4 regions of the Exiguobacterium sp. R-39 genome follow, and region 3 is predicted to be linked to each of the others. Evidence: riboswitches for the same ligand, from Rfam matches in the RefSeq annotation. Region 3 holds a riboswitch; each other region holds the start of a gene.

Region 1 (4,539 bases), 1.2 Mb from region 3:
GACTGGTTTCAAGGATACTTTTATGCCAAACCGATGCTGATGAAAGGGAAGGCGGTTCCTCCGCAAGTACCTGTCCTGTTGAAGATGCTGAAGTGGTTGGATACAGACGATCATTATGAGGACGTCGTCGATGAAATCGAAGGAAATCCTTACATCAGTGTACAAGTACTGCAATTAATCAATTCTCCGGGAATCGGTCTTCGGAACACCGTCAGTTCCGTCCGACAAGCGATTTCCTTACTTGGATTTTCGCAATTAAAGAGCTGGATTTCGTTAATCGTTTTGCGTGAAATGAAACTCGCAAGTCCGTACAGGTGGTCGGATGAATTGTTACGTTCATCTTTGCATTGTGCAAAGCTGTGTGAACTGTTTGCGACGGAAACGAAGACCTTGAAAGCAGAGAGCGCTTATATGATTGGATTACTGTCTCATATTGATGCATTACTCTCAGTCGATATTGATGAAATCATTGATCAGCTTCCGATTGAACCGGCTTTGAAAAACGTCTTACAAGGTGATGATCATCCGTTTCGGGATTGCCTGCTCCTTGCGATCAGCGCAGACCGGGGAGAGTTCGAACGGTTCGAGATGCTGAGCAATCGATTCGGGATTGCGAAGCGCCGCGCTTATGAATTATTAAAAGAAAGCCAAGTTTGGCTTTCTCAAAAAGAGCTTCATTTACAAGATAAGACAGATTCAATCGTCTAACATAAAAGGTTGAGCATCCGTTAAGGAGCTCAACCTTTTTAGTATCATCAATCATTTTTAAACGCGGGGACCGGCTGCTTTGATGGCATCCGTCGCACTTTCGAAACGTGCAAAGTTCTGCGTGAACTTTTGCGCGAGTGCAGTCGCTTGTTGTTCGTAAACAGATGAATCCGCCCATACCTTGACCGGATTGAGTAAATCAGTCGGAACACCGGGTACTTCAATCGGCATATGCAGACCGAAAATCGGATGTTCTTCTGTCGGGATGTCTGCGAGCAGGCCGTTGACGGCTGCATTGACCATCGTCCGTGTATACGAAAGTTTCATCCGGCTGCCGGTACCATAAGCCCCACCGGTCCAACCGGTGTTGACGAGATAAACGGTGACGCCGTGGCGATCAATCAGTTCCCCGAGCATCGTCGCATATTTTTCTGGAATCAACGGCAGGAACGGGGAACCGAAGCAGGTCGAAAACGTTGCTTCCGGTTCCGTGACACCACGCTCTGTGCCGGCAAGTTTAGATGTATAACCTGACAAGAAGTGATACATCGCTTGTTCTTTTGTCAGTTTACTGATCGGAGGCAGTACACCGTAAGCATCTGCTGTCAGGAAGACAATCGTTTTCGGATGACCGGCGCGTGACGGGATGGCGATATTCTCGATTGCTGTGATCGGGTAAGCCGCACGCGTATTTTCCGTCAGTGAGGTATCATCATAATCCGGAATCCGGGTGTCGTCGAGGACGACGTTTTCAAGAACGGTTCCGAAGCGGATGGCGTCAAAGATTTGTGGTTCTTTTTCGCGTGACAAGTTGACCGTTTTCGCATAGCAGCCACCTTCGATGTTGAAGACACCGTCATGGGACCAACCGTGTTCATCGTCGCCGATCAATTGACGGCTCTCATCTGCAGACAGTGTGGTCTTACCAGTCCCGGATAGTCCGAAGAATAACGCGACATCCCCTTCGTGTCCAACGTTGGCGGAACAGTGCATCGACAACACTTCTTGTTGTGGTAAGAGATAGTTCATGACCGAGAAAATTGATTTTTTAATTTCTCCGGCGTACTCTGTACCACCGATCAAGACAATACGGTGTTCGAAAGACATCGCGATGAATGTCTCCGAGTTTGTCCCGTCGACCGCCGGATCCGCTTTAAAATGTGGTGCGTAGACGACCGTAAATGGTTCAAAGGCCGCAACCGTAGGATATTCGCGTAAGAATAGCTGTTTCGCAAACAAATTATGCCAAGCATATTCGGTTACGACGCGCACTGGAAGGGTGAAATGCGTATCGGCACCAGCAGCAGCTTCTGTGTAGTAAAGTTGATCTGCTTCGTTCATATAACGAAGAACTTTTTGTAACAGTTGCTCGAATTTGTCCGATTCCATTGGTTGATTGACATGACCCCAATCGATATGCATCTCACACGATTGATCACGGACGATGAACTTGTCTTTCGGTGAACGACCTGTAAATTTCCCCGTTTCTACAGACAAAGCACCATTTTCTGCAAGAACTCCTTCTTTGTTGCGAATCGCATGTTCGACTAGTTCAGCAACTGACAGTTGTTTGAACACATGCTCCTTCTTGAGTAGCTCTTCGATATTCAGGACCGTCATCGGCATCCTGACCCCACCTTTCCCCTACGTTGGTTTTAGCTCTACTATTAGTATGACACATTTATTATATATGACATACTAATGACAGGGCAATCATTTTCCTGCGCTGATTTCTATTTATCTGGAAACGCTTTCAGCATTAACAGTTTAACATCTCTTCCGAAATTTTTCGACTAGAAATTAAAACGTTGCTTGACAGAGTGAGCACAAGTTTATATCATGTAATTCGTAACGGATACTCTTATTCTGAGCAGGTGGAGGGAACAAGGCCCGAAGAAACCCGGCAACCGTCTTATATTAATTTCATCATTAATGTAGGAAAAGGTGCTCTCCTGAAGCGAAGTAAACACTTCGAACGATAAGAGGGTAAAGGAAGAACGCACAACCTTTCCCTGACCATTTTTGGACATGGAAAGGTTTTTTTCATTTTACCGTCCCACTCAACTAGGGGAAATGAGTACACCGTCAAATTCTTTTTTGGGAGGGTCAAACATGACAAACCTTAATCGCCGACTATTTACGTCGGAATCAGTAACTGAAGGTCACCCGGATAAAATCTGTGACCAGATTTCGGATTCAATTTTGGATGCAATTCTTGCAGCCGATCCAAACGCACGTGTTGCGGCAGAAACTTCTGTCACGACAGGACTCGTATTAGTAGCTGGAGAAATCACGACATCAACTTACGTGGATATCCCGAAAGTCGTTCGTGAAACTATTCGTGAAATCGGCTATACACGCGCTAAATACGGTTTCGATGCAGACACTTGTGCTGTATTGACATCAATCGATGAGCAGTCAGCAGACATCGCTCTCGGTGTGGACCAAGCGCTTGAAGCACGCGAAGGAAACATGTCCGATGAAGAAATCGATGCGATCGGAGCAGGAGACCAAGGTCTGATGTTCGGTTATGCAACGAAAGAAACACCGGAACTCATGCCACTTCCAATCTCGCTTTCACACAAACTGGCTCGTCGTTTGGCAGAGGTCCGCAAAACGGGGCAACTCGATTACCTCCGTCCGGATGGTAAAACGCAAGTTACGGTTGAATACAACGAGAACAATGAACCTGTTCGCGTCGATACAATCGTCATCTCGACACAACATGCAGAAGAAGTGACGCTTGAGCAAATTCAAGCTGATCTGAAAGAACATGTCATCGCACCGGTCATCCCGGCAGAGTACATCGATGCAGACACAAAATTCTTCATCAACCCGACTGGTCGTTTCGTCATCGGCGGACCACAAGGAGATGCAGGGTTGACAGGTCGTAAAATCATCGTTGATACGTATGGCGGATATGCACGTCACGGCGGTGGAGCGTTCTCTGGTAAAGATCCAACGAAAGTCGACCGTTCAGCTGCTTACGCAGCACGTTATGTCGCGAAAAACCTGGTTGCATCTGGTCTTGCGGACAAAGCAGAAGTTCAACTTGCTTACGCAATCGGTGTGGCGCACCCGGTTTCAATCGCAGTCGATACGTTCGGTACAGGAAAACTTCCTGAAGCGCAACTCGTTGAATTAATCGCAGAAAACTTTGATCTCCGTCCTGCAGGGATCATCAAGATGCTTGATCTCCGCCGTCCGATTTATCGTCAGACAGCAGCTTATGGTCACTTCGGTCGTACAGACATCGAATTACCATGGGAGCAAACAGATAAAGCCGCTACTCTTGAAGAGCAGGCAAAACGTTTCGCATAATCCTGAGTTCAGAAACTCCCTTTTAAGGGTGTTTCTGAACTTTTTTTGTTTCTCCGGAACTTTGCAGGGAAACGACTGAAATTTCTAGAAAAGGGTAAAAGAACATGAGCCTGTAAAAGGAAAAGGGGGATTTCGGTATGGAGATACGCGAAGCAGTTCCGGCTGATGCAGCACGCATTCATGATATTGCGCTCACGTCCTGGATGGACACATATGAGGAAATCTATTCAGAGCGTTCGAAAGCCCATTTCGTACAAGAAGCGTACCCGCAGGAAGAAGTGGTCCGAGCAATCCGGACAGCGGAAGAAGCACGTGGAGAATACTTCAATGTCGGACTGATCGACGGGGAAATCGTCGGTTTTATCCACGCCATCGATGTGGATGGAACGTGGGAAATCGTCCGGCTGTATGTCTTGCCGAAATACCAGCAAAACGGAATCGGACGCCGGCTGATCCGCGAACTGGAATTGCAAGGGGCGTCTCCGATTGAAGTGTATGTTGAATCCCGAA
Region 2 (4,539 bases), 510 kb from region 3:
TGTCACATTTTTAGTGCGTGAACGCCGGTTTGAAGAATTGTGTGCAGGACTTCATGTCAAAAGTCTTCATGGGGATATTACCTATTCTCCGCGCCTGATCCGGACCGGAGAAAAAGGAACGTTTGATGTCATTCTTTTATCGACCAAGGCTTATCATCTGGAGCAGGTGTTAGAGGACATCAAACCGTTCGTCGCAACTGATACATATATTTTGCCGTTGCTAAACGGAATGGCACATTTAAAGCAACTGGAGCAACACTTCGGAGCGGAACGTGTACTGGGCGGACTCTGCTTCATCGAATCAACGCTTGATGCACAAGGACACATCGTACAGACGAGTCCGTCCCATCATTTATTATTCGGTCCGTTACCGGGAACCCGGCCAGACCGTTTGGAAGAACTGAAGCAGCACCTAGAGGGGACACTAGCGCCGATTAAATACTCGGACTCGATTACCAGCGATATGTGGAATAAGTATCTGTTCATCACGACGTTTTCCGGTGTGACGTCGCTTTTCCGTTCAGCAATCGGTCCGATTCGTTCGCAGGAAGAAGGAATGATGATGATCCGCCGCCTGGCAACGGAAGCCAAAGAAGCGATGGAACGCCAAGGTGCTGTGTTCAGTGATGGGATTGAACAGATCCAACAGCAACAGATCGCACAAATGGATGAAACGATGAAGTCGTCCTTACAACGTGACATGGAGAAAGGTAATGAAGTCGAGTCAGCTCATTTGTTCGGCACACTTCTTTCGAAAGATGAAGCGACGCAAGTGATGTTGCCGGCGATTTATGCAAATCTCGAAATTTATCGTATGTCGAGAAAAGATGTTTAACTAGTTGTTATATAGGGAATGTTTGTTAGGTTGTATTGAGCCTATATTTTTCATAATCCACAATAATGTGTAATTTTCAGCTATTCGTTGACTTGCTGAATTGCATTCAACTATCCTTGAAAAGACAAGATGGTTAAAAAAGCAAAATATATTTTATATTTTTTAAATGAAAACAGAAGTGAGAGGGGAATTATTTTACATGAAACGTATTATTATCCGTGCGGGTATGACACCGTTTGAACAGTTCGACGCAGAATATTTGATGAAGCATAACTCAATCGGAGGGAACGTCGGAAACCTGATTTATCAATACAGTATTTTCCGCACCTTGATGACAGAGGGCACGACGATCACACCGGATTACTACTACTATGAAGAAGAGCGTGCAGATGAAATCAATGCGAACTTCGATTTATATGTCATTCCACTCGCTGATGCATTCCGTAAAGAATTCGTCCCGACACTTCGTAAATATACAAAATTGATTAAAAAACTAAAGATTCCGGTCGTCGTCATCGGTGTCGGTTTACGCGCACCGTTTGAAGCGAATTTAAACGACGGTTTCTCATTTGATGAAGACGTTAAAGCGTTTGTCAGCGCAGTTCTTGAGCGCTCAAGCATGCTTGGACTTCGCGGCGAAATCACATCAAAATATTTGACGCGTCTTGGTTTCCGCGAAGGAATCGATCACAAAGTCATCGGTTGCCCATCGATGTATGCGTTTGGTCGTGATTTGAAAATTCGTGAAACGAATATCACAAAAGATTCAATGATCGGTGTCAACTCGTCACGTCTTGCACCGCAAAACGTCCTTAACTTCATCACACGCGGAATGGAAGAGTACCCGAACCACTACTTCATCCCGCAATGGATGAAAGAGTTGCGTTTGACGTACACAGGAACACATCCGATTGCTGACTTATCCGTCACGAACTATCCGGTCAAGATGTCGGATCCGACTTACATGAACGACCGTGTCCGCTTCTTCTTAAACGCGCAGACATGGATCGACTTCTTGAAAGAAGCTGACTTCAGCTTCGGAGCACGTCTTCACGGTAACATCACGGCAACACTTGCCGGAACGCCAAGTATTCTGATTCCGAAAGATGCACGGATGCGCGAATTAACGGATTATCACCAATTGACACACATTTGGGCAAATGACATCACAGACAGCACACGCTTGTCGGATGTGATTGAGTCGGCTGACTTCCAAAGTCCGACACGTGTTCAAGCACGTAACTTTGATAACTTCGTGGAATTCCTGAATACAAATGATCTAGAACACATCTACAAAGAAACGAACTATCCGGAGAACGTTCCGTTTGATCGTGAAATGGCCAAAGCAGAGTTGCTTCCGGTCGTTAAACCGATCACAGGAATCAGTATCGAAGAAGCTGTTTCACGTTTTGAATCATACTTCCCAGCAGAAGAACAAAAAATCGTGGCAGCTCAAAAACGCGATAAAGCGAAAATGGCTGAAAAAGATAAGAAAATCAAATCACTTCAAGGCAAGTTGAACAGTCAAACAAAAGAAATGAAGCATCAACAAGGCACATTGAACCGGAAAGCGGTTCGCATGGCATTGAAGACAGCTGATTTGTTTGCGAAGAAATAAGCGACAGACGTCTTATACCGTTTTGGTGTAAGGCGTTTTTTTTTACATGATAAATTCTGAATTGTGTTGACAATTCAAAACAGGGTTGGTACTGTTATGAAAAATTACATTCTTATCCAGAGAGGTGGAGGGACTGGCCCTTTGAAGCCTCAGCAACAGGTCGAAAGATACTGTGCTAATTCCTGCGGGTGTTGTACCCGATCGATAAGCTTCCTTTGATTGTCGACCGACGCACCCATGCATGTGGGTGCGTTTTTTTTTAGTTTAACGAGAAAAAGAGGAGTGTGGAGGAGCAATGAAAGAAGGAACGTTTCGGCGGAAAATGGAATCCCGGCATATCGTCATGTTGTCACTCGGAGGTGTCATCGGGACCGGATTATTTTTAAGTACAGGCTATACGCTCGAGCAGGCCGGTCGGGTCGGCACGATTTTATCTTACCTGGTCGGAGCGCTGGCGGTTTATCTGGTAATGCTTTGTCTAGGGGAGCTGGCGGTACATATGCCGGAGACGGGTGCCTTTCACAGCTACGCGACGAAATATATTGGATCCGGAACAGGCTATACCGTCGCCTGGCTTTACTGGCTGACTTGGACGGTCGCGCTCGGTTCGGAATTTACGGCAGCCGGTTTATTGATGCAACGCTGGTTTCCGGATGTTCCGGTCTGGCTGTTCAGTGCTTTATTCGTCGTCATGATTTTAGGCATCAATGTCTTGACGGTCCGCTTGTTCGCGGAAGTTGAATTTTGGTTTTCTGCCGTCAAGGTGCTGACGATTTTAGTGTTCATCGTCTTAGGAACAGCAGCAATCGTCGGATTCTTGCCCCTTGCGGACGGCTCACAAGCACCGCTTCTCGCTCCGTTGACGGAGGGGGGCCTGTTTCCGAACGGAGCGTTCGCGATCTTGATGACGATGCTTGCCGTTAACTTTGCCTATTCCGGAACAGAGTTAATCGGGATTGCAGCAGGTGAGGCGGTCGATCCGAAACGGACGGTTCCTCTCGCCATTCGAACAACAGTCTTCCGGCTCGTCTTATTTTTTGTCGGGACGATCATTGTTCTTGCGATTCTGTTACCAAATGATTCAAAAGGAGTGCTTGAAAGTCCATTCGTTGCTGTGTTTGAACGGATCGGTCTTCCGTTTGCAGCAGACATCATGAACTTCGTCATCCTGACCGCGATTTTGTCAGCAGCGAACTCGGGTCTGTACGCCGCATCACGGATGCTCTGGTCTTTATCCGATCAACGGATGATTACGCCGTACTTTTCTAAATTAAATGCGAGCGGAGTGCCGATACGTGCCGTTCTCTTCAGTATGCTCGGTGGTCTGCTTGCCCTGTTCTCCAGCGTCTATGCACCGGGTTCCGTCTACATTGCGCTTGTCTCGATCTCGGGACTGGCAGTCGTCGTTGTCTGGATGAGTATCAGCGCCTCACAGTTCATGTTCCGCAAGCGCTATCTGCAAGAGGGGCATGATCTAAACGATTTGGTTTACCGGACGCCCTGGTATCCGTTTGTACCGATTCTGTCGTTTTTAATGTGTTTGGCTTCATTGATCGGAATCGCCTTTGATCCGACGCAACGGGTCGCCCTCTATTTCGGGGTTCCGTTTATCGCGGTCTGTTACATCGTTCATCATCTGACAAAAACATCATGGAAACGGAGTGTGGAAGATGTCAAAGAACAACAATCCAGTTGAACAACTGTTAAAAGAAAAACCCTATATTTTATTGGACGGAGCACTGGCGACGGAACTTGAACGCCATGGGAGAAATCTCGATGATCCGCTTTGGTCGGCCCGTGTACTGCTTGAAGAACCGGAACAGATTCACCGCGTCCATGCGGATTATTTTAAAATCGGGGCGGATTGTGCCATCACGTCCAGCTACCAAGCGAGTGTCGCCGGCTTCAGCAGCCGGGGGATTAAAGAAGAGGAAGCGATTGAACTGATGAAACAAACGGTCTATCTGGCACAGCAGGCGCGTGCGGAAACCGGACCGGCAGCGGATCACGCTTTGATTGCGGGATCGATTGGTCCTTACGGTGCCTATCTTTCGGACGGATCCGAATACATCGGTCATTACGGAGT
Region 3 (4,539 bases):
CTCCTTTAAATATGCTCATCAACAGGGGACGGTCATGGACCTGAATCAATTGACGGACTCCTTCAATCCCGAATTTGGCACCGGGAAAGTCGTTCGTGAATGACGAGGGAAGCTGTAAGTCGGTTAACTTGATTTGTCCATCGAGCGACAGTTTACCGAAGACCGTCGTTAAGATAGCGGAAAAGTCCCGTGAGACGTTGTGTTCCGGATAACGGATCGTAATGTAACCTTTGCCGTCATGTTCTTCTGTATGGACGACCTGTCCTTTAAAGGATTCCAGTTGTTGTTGTTCCAAGTGATTTAAATCGGTCCATGAACCGACCGTCAGACCGAGCGCGATTTGCTCTGCCCGTTTCGGCAACTGATCAGTCGTTCCGAGTTGGTATGTTGCGGTAATGTACGCCATATGAATCGTCTCTCCCTTATTGAAAAATACAAAAATGGTCCCTCGTCAATGACAAGAGACCATGAAAAATTGCGCGTGGACTCTTATCTGTCAGCGTATTAGCTGCAAGAATTAGCACCGTGCCAAGTGGTCGGTTGCTGCGACATCGTAGGGCTCGTCCCTCCGTCTGCTCTTGATAAGAATTGGATGAAATTGTGAAATCTAATTGCAATTTTTACATGAGATCCATCACTTGTCAAACTATATTTTGAAAATTTATTTTTTTGAAAATACTTCTTCTATAGACGGTTCCGTTTTTGAATCCGTTTCACTAAAAATTGGAATTGACAGACGGCCAGCAACGCACGTAGTATTCAAATCAACATCAAATCACATGACAACTACATATGACTCTTATCGTGAGTTGGCAGAGGGAATTGGCCCGAAGACGCCGCAGCAACCGACCATCCGGCACGGTGCTACATCCAACAGACATTCGTCTGAGAGATAAGAGGACGGAGTATTCTGCCGCGCCTCTTTTCTTTGACGAAAAGAGGCGTTTTTTCGTGTGATCAACAAGGAGGAAACCAGAATGGGATACCAAGCATTTACAGTACAGGACGCGATTGAACGGGTCCGGACACTCGGATTAATCGGCAATGAACCGGTGACGGCAGAAGAGATCGGGGACGGGAATTTAAATCTCGTTTTCCGGATTCAGGAAGGAGAAAAACGGCTGATTTTAAAGCAGGCGTTGCCATATGCGAAAGTCGTCGGGGAAAGCTGGCCGCTGTCGCTCGAACGGGCCTGGATTGAACAATCGGCCTTAAAAGAATTCGCAAAAGTCGCTGTTCCTTTCGTTCCGCACGTCTACCATGCGAGCAAGGAAGAAGCGTTTACGGTGATGGAGGATTTGTCGCATTTGACGATCGCCCGGACCGGCTTGCTCGAAGGGGAAAAGTATCCGTTACTCGCGGAACACATCGGTTCGTACCTGGCGCGGACACTGTTTTATACGTCGGATTTTGCGCTTGGACCGGTCGCGAAAAAACAAGTGGCGCGGAACTACTACAATCCGGATCTCTGTGATATCACGGAAAAATTGATCTTCACAGACCCGTTTTATGATGCGGAAACGAATGCGATTGAAGCAGGCCTCGAAGCGGAAGCGGTTCGGTTATGGCAGGATGCAGAACTGAAACGCGAAGTCGCGAAACTGGAAACACTGTTCATCACAAAAGGTGATGCATTATTGCACGGTGACTTACATACCGGAAGTATTTTTGCTTCAGCCGATGAAACGAAAGTCATCGATCCCGAGTTCGCCTTTTACGGACCGTTTGGTTTTGATGTCGGACAATTCATCGCCCATCTCTGCTTTGCCGCGTATCCAAACTATGCCGAGTTACGGGATGGACGGGTGAAGGATATCGATACGTTTTGGCTGACCTTTGCGTCGACGTTCAAAGCATTATGGGAACGCGAAGCGGTAGAGCCGTTCCGTTCGGCGGGCGGACTTGTCGACGATGTCCTCAGTACGATTTTACAGGACGCACTGGGCTTTGCCGGTTGTGAGTTGATTCGGCGGACGATTGGATTGGCACCGGTTGCGGACCTCGAGAACATCACGGACGCGGGGGAACGACTTGAGCGGAAACGTCATGCGTTACGTCTTGGAGTGGCATTGATCAAACGCCGGACCGAATGCAAGACGTTCACCGATTTACGGAACTTCGATTTGACGGAGGAACTCAGCCGATGAGCCAATTCGTCCAAAGCATCATCTATGACAACGGGACGGTGACGATTTTGGATCAGACCCGGCTCCCGGAAGAAGAACGATACGAGGTTATCCATGACTTGGCGCAAGCGATTGACGCCATCAAACAATTACGTGTCCGCGGTGCCCCGGCCATCAGCCTGTTCGGCGGCTTCATCCTTGTGCAGGAAGCATTCCGCCGGACGACAGGGTCACTTTCTGAAGCGAAACAAGAACTGTTGACGGTGTCGGCCCAATTGCTCGCAACCCGGCCGACGGCGGTCAATTTGCGGAACGTGCTTGATGAGCTGAATCAAATTATTGTCTCGAGTACGGCGCTTGCCGAGTTACCAAAACGGTTGGAACAAAAGGCGCTCGAACTGTATGAAACGGATGCCAAGACATCCCGGCAAATCGGGATCCACGCATTGGAATTATTTGAGTCCGGTGACCGGGTTCTGACGATTTGTAATGCCGGATCGATTGCGACAGCGGCTTACGGGACGGCACTCGCCCCGTTTTATCTCGCGAAAGAACAGGAAATTCTGCTCTCCGTTTATGCATCGGAAACGCGGCCGTTACTGCAGGGAGCGCGTCTGACGACATGGGAACTGCAACGGGCCGGTATTGACGTGACCTTGATTACCGATAATATGGTCGCCCATACCATCAAAGAAAAAAACATCACCGCCATCATCGTCGGTGCCGACCGGATTACCCGAAACGGGGATACCGCGAATAAAATCGGGACGTTTCAACTGGCATTACTGGCCCGTGCTTTCGGGATTCCGTTTTATGTCGCGGCACCCCTTTCGACCTTTGATTTGACGAGCTTGTCGGGAGACGAGATTGAGATTGAAGAACGCGATGCCCGTGAAGTGACGCAATTCGCAGGGAAAGCAACGGCGCCGGCCGGTGTGGCCGTCTTTAATCCGGCGTTTGACGTGACACCGCACGAATTGATCACGGCAATCATTACGGAACTGGGAGTCATCAAGCATCCGTCCGTCGAAACGATCGAGCAGACAATCGGACAACAAATACGTTAAACAGACTGGGGAGATCGAAATGAAAAAATTAGCATTTGCGGTACTTGCACCGGCGGTCTTGCTGGCTGCTTGCGCCAATAGCGAAGCGACACCGACGAAAAAAATCAGTGGTGTACCGGAAAGTGTCCAGGGAGACGTCAAAATTGCCGTCATCCGCAATCTGGCATCCGATGACCATACGAAACAGTTTTTGGACGGAGCTCGTTCGGAAGGGGAAGCGCTCGGTTTTCAGGTTAACACGTTCATCTCGGAAGGCAATGACGTCAAATTCAAGGAACTCGTCGCCCAAGCCGTCCAACAGGATTATGACGGACTGATTATCTCGCACGGAAAAGAGGATTATGCCTACGACATGATCAAACCGGCGATCGACAAAGGGATCAAAGTCGTGACGTTCGATACAGTGACAAAGAAAAAGGACCAGACGTTAAAAGGCATCACGGAAACGTTCCAGGATGATCATAAACTGGCACAGCTTTCACTCGATGAAGTAACGAAAGTCAAAGACGATCAGCCGGTCCGGGTCATCAAACTGTGGTTCGGTCCGGGATTTGCCCCGCTTGACCGCCGTCAGGAAATCTACAAGACATACGAAGCAGACGGAAAAATTAAAACGCTTGAAACAGTCGGACCAACGAACTTCCAGGATGTCCAAGGCGATATTGCGGCGAAGATGAACGCGATTCTCGCCAAATATCCGAAAGGAAGTATCGATGCCGTCTGGGGTGCTTGGGATGAAGTCGCCAAAGGAGCCTATAAATCCTTAAAGGATAACAAACGTCAGGAGATTCCGTTGATTTCAATCGACGTTTCGAACCAGGACATCAATCTGATGCGTGAAAAGGGCAGTAACTGGGTGTCGACGAGTGCCGTCGATCCGCATTTGATCGGACAGACGGATATGCGTCTGCTGGCGAAAAAGCTGGCCGGGGAAAACACACCGGACACTTTTGACCTAGACGCTAAACTGGTCGAACAAAAAGCACTGAAAGCCGATACGACGATGTACAATCTCGATACGATCATCAAAGGCTGGAGTACGTCCGAAAAGTTCAATGAACCGTGGATGGAAAAACTGCGGAAAGCGAATGACGGGAAATGACCCGTCCGGTGAAGGAACAACGACTGGAGATGCAGGGAATTTCAATCGAATTCCCCGGCGTCAAGGCGCTGGACGATGTTGATTTTTCCGTGGGCCGCGGGGAAATCCATGCGCTTGTCGGAGCGAACGGAGCCGGTAAATCCACGCTGATGAAAGTGTTGGCCGGGGCGTACGATTCATATGACGGAACGATTTGGTTTGACGGTGTACCTCTGACAATCGATTCACCGGCTGCCGCAAAACG
Region 4 (4,539 bases), 770 kb from region 3:
ACCGGTTCAAGTGTTCAAGCCGGCAATCGATGACCGGTATCATGAAGAGCATGTCGTGTCGCATATCGGTAACTCGGTCATTGCGATTCCGATGGCGACGAGCCGTGATGTCTATGCAGCAGTGGCGGAAGAGACGCAAATCGTCGCGATTGACGAAGTTCAATTTTTTGACGATGAGATTGTCGCAGTCATCGAAGCACTGGCTCAAGATGGCAAACGCGTTATTTGTGCGGGACTCGATCAGGATTTTCGGGCCGAGCCATTCGGCAAGATGCCTGAATTACTGGCACGTGCGGAATTCGTGACGAAATTACAGGCGATTTGTCTGTCATGCGGAGATCCGGCGTCACGGACACAACGATTGATTGACGGGAAGCCGGCAAACTACAATGATCCAATCATTCTCGTCGGGGCGTCTGAATCCTATGAACCGCGTTGCCGTCATTGTCATCAAGTTCCGGGCAAACCGCAACCGTTACAGGAATGGAAAAAACAACAGCAAAATTGAGAATAGACGATTTGAAAAAGCGAACGATTCTTTGGCCTCACGGCCGGGAATCGTTCGCTTTTTTTTATCAACCGGTTCGTGTCAACCGGCTGAACTGTTCGATGAATTGTAAGGTCTCACGGACAATCGTCTTTTGATCATGGTCAAGCGTCGCGACATGGTACGAGTCGAGCAGACAATAACTGCGTTTATCTGTTGCCCCAATCGTCCGGTACAAATAATCGGAACAGGCCGGCGGGACGACGTGATCCTCAGCAGAATATAAAATAAGTGTCGGAATTTGAATCGTCGCTAAGTGTAGTCGCGTGTCATCAATGAGTCGTAACAGTTCTGAAGCACAAACTGCGGGGACAAGATCATAGATGATTTCAAAAGCGGTCTGCTTGATATCAGGGGTGCTTTCCGGCAGATAGACCGGACAATCGGTGAAGGATAAGGCTTCGTAAGCAGGGACGGACAAGGCGGCATTGATCGTGATGATTCCTGCAATCGGGAGACCTTCAGCGGCAAGTGACAGGGCAAGTGTCGCCCCCATCGATTGTCCGACGATGAAGATCGATTCGCACCGTCCGGCTAACTGTTCGAAGCCGTCACGCAAGCTCTGTTTCCAGTCATCTGCCGTCGTCGCTTCGAATTCCAGGACATCGGTCCCATGACCGTGCAGGCGAGGGGCATAGACGGAGAAACCTTGTTCTGCGAACTGTTCTCCTACAGCCCGAACGCTTTGCGGCGTTGCGTTAAAACCATGACAGAGCAAAATGCCGACGGATCCGCGTCCTAAGGAAAAGGCTTCGGCACCCGGTATAACAGGATAAACCATACTCATCATCTCGTCCTCCATTTCAAAAATAAAAACCCGTTTGGCTTTGGACGCAAACGAGTTTCTCGTGTGTATCATCCAAAGCAACCGCTTTGCTGGTCGGAGCACCTTGCATAACAGCAGGTTGCCGTGGAGTCCTAGAGCCAGGTCTCTCGTCCACTCTTGATATATCGTATAGGAATTGTCGGATTAATCATTGAGAAGATGATAGCATTGGCGGAAATGAATTGTCAAACTCTCTTGAACAGGCGTCAAAATTCAGACAACGATCCAGTTTGTCCCGGGACAACAATCGATATGGGTCATATGGTTTATTTTTGAAAATATGGTTGACCTTTAAAAGATCTTTCTGTAGTGTAAAAATTAGTTTTACGACATAAGTTCAACCGGCAACAACACACATACGAATTTCATACCGCAACACTTATCCAGAGAGGTGGAGGGACTGGCCCTACGAAACCTCGGCAACAGACTCATTATGAGCACTGTGCCAATTCCATCAGACAATTGTCTGAGAGATGAGTCGAGTGGATTCTGCCATTGTGCGGATCCAGGTCTCTTCTTGTTTCTTAAGAAGAGACCTTTTTTGTATTTTAAAGGGGGAACAAGTGGTGATTACATTCAAAAATGTAAAAAAAATCTATGAAACAAAGGAACAATCGATTGCTGCGCTGAACGGGGTCGATCTCGAAATCCGAAAGGGAGAAATCTTCGGTGTCATCGGTTTCAGTGGAGCCGGTAAAAGTTCCTTATTACGATGCGTCAACCTGCTTGAACGGCCGACATCGGGCAGTGTGACGGTCGATGGCCAAGATTTGACGACGCTCTCGGCGAAACAGTTACGGGAAGCCAAACAACACATCGGGATGATTTTTCAGCACTTCAATCTGCTGGATTCGAATACGGTTTTTGCGAACGTCGCAAAACCCCTTGTCTTAAAGGGCGTCAAAAAAGACGAGGTCCATCGGCGGGTCAATGAACTGCTGGATTTCGTCGACTTGGCGGATAAGGCCGATCATTACCCGGATCAGTTATCGGGCGGACAGAAACAACGGGTCGGGATTGCCCGGGCACTTGCCACCCAGCCGTCCGTCCTGTTGTGTGACGAAGCGACCTCGGCGCTTGATCCGCAGACGACACAACACATATTACGCCTGCTGAAACAAATCAATCAGGAATACGGCATCACGATCTTACTGATTACCCATGAGATGGGTGTCATCCGTGAGATTTGTGACCGGGTCGCCGTCATCGAAGCCGGCAAGCTGATTGAATCGGGTACCGTGTTCGACGTCTTCTCGAATCCGCAAACGGCGACGGCAAAAAACTTCGTCCGTTCCGTCATGCAGGATGAGATTCCGGCGTCGGTTCAAAAAGTCATCGATCAACGGGATACCGGGCACCATATCTACAAAATCAACTTCCTCGGGGCAGGGACCGGACAACCGCTTTTATCGCAAGTCGCGAAACGGTTTGATGTCGACCTCAACATCCTGCACGGCAGCATCACGGAACTGCAAAACATTCCGTTTGGCAGTCTGCTTGTTGAACTGATCGGTGATGCGGCGGAAATCAAACGGGTACTGCATTACATCGATCAATCGGATGTCGTCGTCGAGGAGGTGCTCGCAGATGCTGGTTAACTATACGGATATTTGGACCGCTTTTTTGCAAACGATGACGATGGTCGGACTGTCGTTACTCTTTTCGACATTGATTGGTTTACCGCTCGGCATCCTGCTTGTCGTGACACGAAAAGGAGCATTGCTCGAACAAATCCCCTTCTTCAATCTCTTAAGCAGTATCGTCAACATCTTCCGGTCCGTTCCGTTCATTATTTTGCTCGTCGCGATCATTCCGCTGACCCGCTTGATTGTCGGATCGTCGATCGGGACGCAGGCAGCGATTGTTCCGCTCGTCTTTTATGCGGCACCGTACATCGCCCGCCTGATTGAAAGTTCATTGCTCGAAGTCGACACCGGTGTCTTGGAGGCGGCAGAAGCGATGGGGGCGACACCGCTGCAGACGATTTTCCGTTTCCTCTTGCCGGAAGCCCTCAGCTCGCTTGTCCTGAACCTGACGATTGCGACAATCGGCTTGATCGGGGCATCGGCAATGGCCGGGGCAATCGGCGGCGGGGGACTGGGTGACTTGGCGATCACGTACGGCTACCAACGGTTTGATACGACCGTCATGATCATCACGGTCGGGATTCTCGTCATTTTGGTTCAAGGGTTACAGACAACAGGCAACCTGTTGGCACGAAAAATTCGGAGACACTAAAAAAACATAGAACAGATAAGGGAGAGATGGATGATGAAAAAAGGATTAGCGATTGGTGCAGCATTGACGACGGTATTGTTTGCGGGATGTGCCGCTTCCGGAGAAGAAGATCAAAAGACGGTGAAACTTGGCGTCAGCGGTTCCGACACCCAAGTTTGGGAATACGTCGCGAAAAAAGCGAAGAAAGAAGGCATCACGATTGAGCTCGTTAAGTTCTCCGACTATGTTCAACCGAATCTCGCACTTGCGGAAGGAGAGATTGATGCGAACTCCTTCCAGACCGTCTCTTACTTTAACGCCTTCAAAAAAGAACATAAGTTAAAACTGTCGCCGATTGCGACTACGGTCATCGCGCCGATGGGAATTTATTCGGATAAGATCAAGGACGTCAAAGACATTCCGGTCGGTGGAAAGATTGCCGTCCCGAATGAAGCGACGAACATGGGGCGGGCATTGCTCCTGTTGCAGGAAGCAGGCCTGATCAAGCTGCCGGACGACTTTGACGGCAACGGATCCGTCGATAAGATCGTCGAGAATCCGAAAAAACTGAAGATTGTCCCGGTCGTCGCCGGACAGACACCACGCGTCCTACCGGATGTCTCCGCCTCGATCATCAATAACGGAATCGCTGTCGATGCCGGCTTTAATCCGATCAAAGATTCGATTCTCCATGAAAACGAGACGGCGAAACCGTACATCAACATCATCGCGACCCGGACAGAAGACAAAGACAAAAAGACGTTGAAAAAAATCGCTTCCCTTTACCAGCAGGACGATGTCGCTGCCTTCATCAAAAAAGAGTACAAAGGAAGCACGATTCCGACGTTCGTCCCACTTAGCGAGATTGGCGAATAACAAAAACCAAAAGGAGCGTGACCCAAATGACAATTCAGACGAGACGGCAAAACCTGACACAAACGATTGAACA

Evidence for each region. Region 3 has a riboswitch for S-adenosylmethionine ahead of mtnK (S-methyl-5-thioribose kinase). Riboswitches for the same ligand answer to the same signal wherever they lie in the genome.
Region 1: linked by a shared signal. The riboswitch ahead of metK (methionine adenosyltransferase) and the one ahead of mtnK (S-methyl-5-thioribose kinase) in region 3 are both predicted to bind S-adenosylmethionine.
Region 2: linked by a shared signal. The riboswitch ahead of ACP26N_RS15760 (amino acid permease) and the one ahead of mtnK (S-methyl-5-thioribose kinase) in region 3 are both predicted to bind S-adenosylmethionine.
Region 4: linked by a shared signal. The riboswitch ahead of ACP26N_RS14340 (alpha/beta hydrolase) and the one ahead of mtnK (S-methyl-5-thioribose kinase) in region 3 are both predicted to bind S-adenosylmethionine.

What each region holds. Positions count from the first base shown of each region.
Region 1 is NZ_CP187965.1:2,330,024-2,334,562, reverse strand. It holds gene ACP26N_RS12260 (EAL and HDOD domain-containing protein) at 1-708, shown strand, start outside; gene pckA (phosphoenolpyruvate carboxykinase (ATP)) at 766-2,334, opposite strand; SAM riboswitch class I at 2,567-2,693, shown strand; gene metK (methionine adenosyltransferase) at 2,821-4,029, shown strand; gene ACP26N_RS12245 (GNAT family N-acetyltransferase) at 4,167-4,539, shown strand, end outside.
Region 2 is NZ_CP187965.1:3,020,832-3,025,370, reverse strand. It holds gene ACP26N_RS15770 (ketopantoate reductase family protein) at 1-835, shown strand, start outside; gene ACP26N_RS15765 (polysaccharide pyruvyl transferase family protein) at 1,035-2,453, shown strand; SAM riboswitch class I at 2,563-2,664, shown strand; gene ACP26N_RS15760 (amino acid permease) at 2,749-4,149, shown strand; gene mmuM (homocysteine S-methyltransferase) at 4,124-4,539, shown strand, end outside.
Region 3 is NZ_CP187965.1:441,322-445,860, forward strand. It holds gene ACP26N_RS02380 (2,3-diketo-5-methylthiopentyl-1-phosphate enolase) at 1-406, opposite strand, end outside; SAM riboswitch class I at 487-588, opposite strand; SAM riboswitch class I at 797-899, shown strand; gene mtnK (S-methyl-5-thioribose kinase) at 978-2,147, shown strand; gene mtnA (S-methyl-5-thioribose-1-phosphate isomerase) at 2,144-3,193, shown strand; gene ACP26N_RS02395 (sugar ABC transporter substrate-binding protein) at 3,213-4,295, shown strand; gene ACP26N_RS02400 (sugar ABC transporter ATP-binding protein) at 4,292-4,539, shown strand, end outside.
Region 4 is NZ_CP187965.1:2,758,012-2,762,550, reverse strand. It holds gene ACP26N_RS14345 (thymidine kinase) at 1-508, shown strand, start outside; gene ACP26N_RS14340 (alpha/beta hydrolase) at 576-1,334, opposite strand; SAM riboswitch class I at 1,397-1,500, opposite strand; SAM riboswitch class I at 1,750-1,853, shown strand; gene ACP26N_RS14335 (methionine ABC transporter ATP-binding protein) at 1,940-2,971, shown strand; gene ACP26N_RS14330 (methionine ABC transporter permease) at 2,961-3,611, shown strand; gene ACP26N_RS14325 (MetQ/NlpA family ABC transporter substrate-binding protein) at 3,645-4,466, shown strand; gene ACP26N_RS14320 (M20 family metallopeptidase) at 4,493-4,539, shown strand, end outside.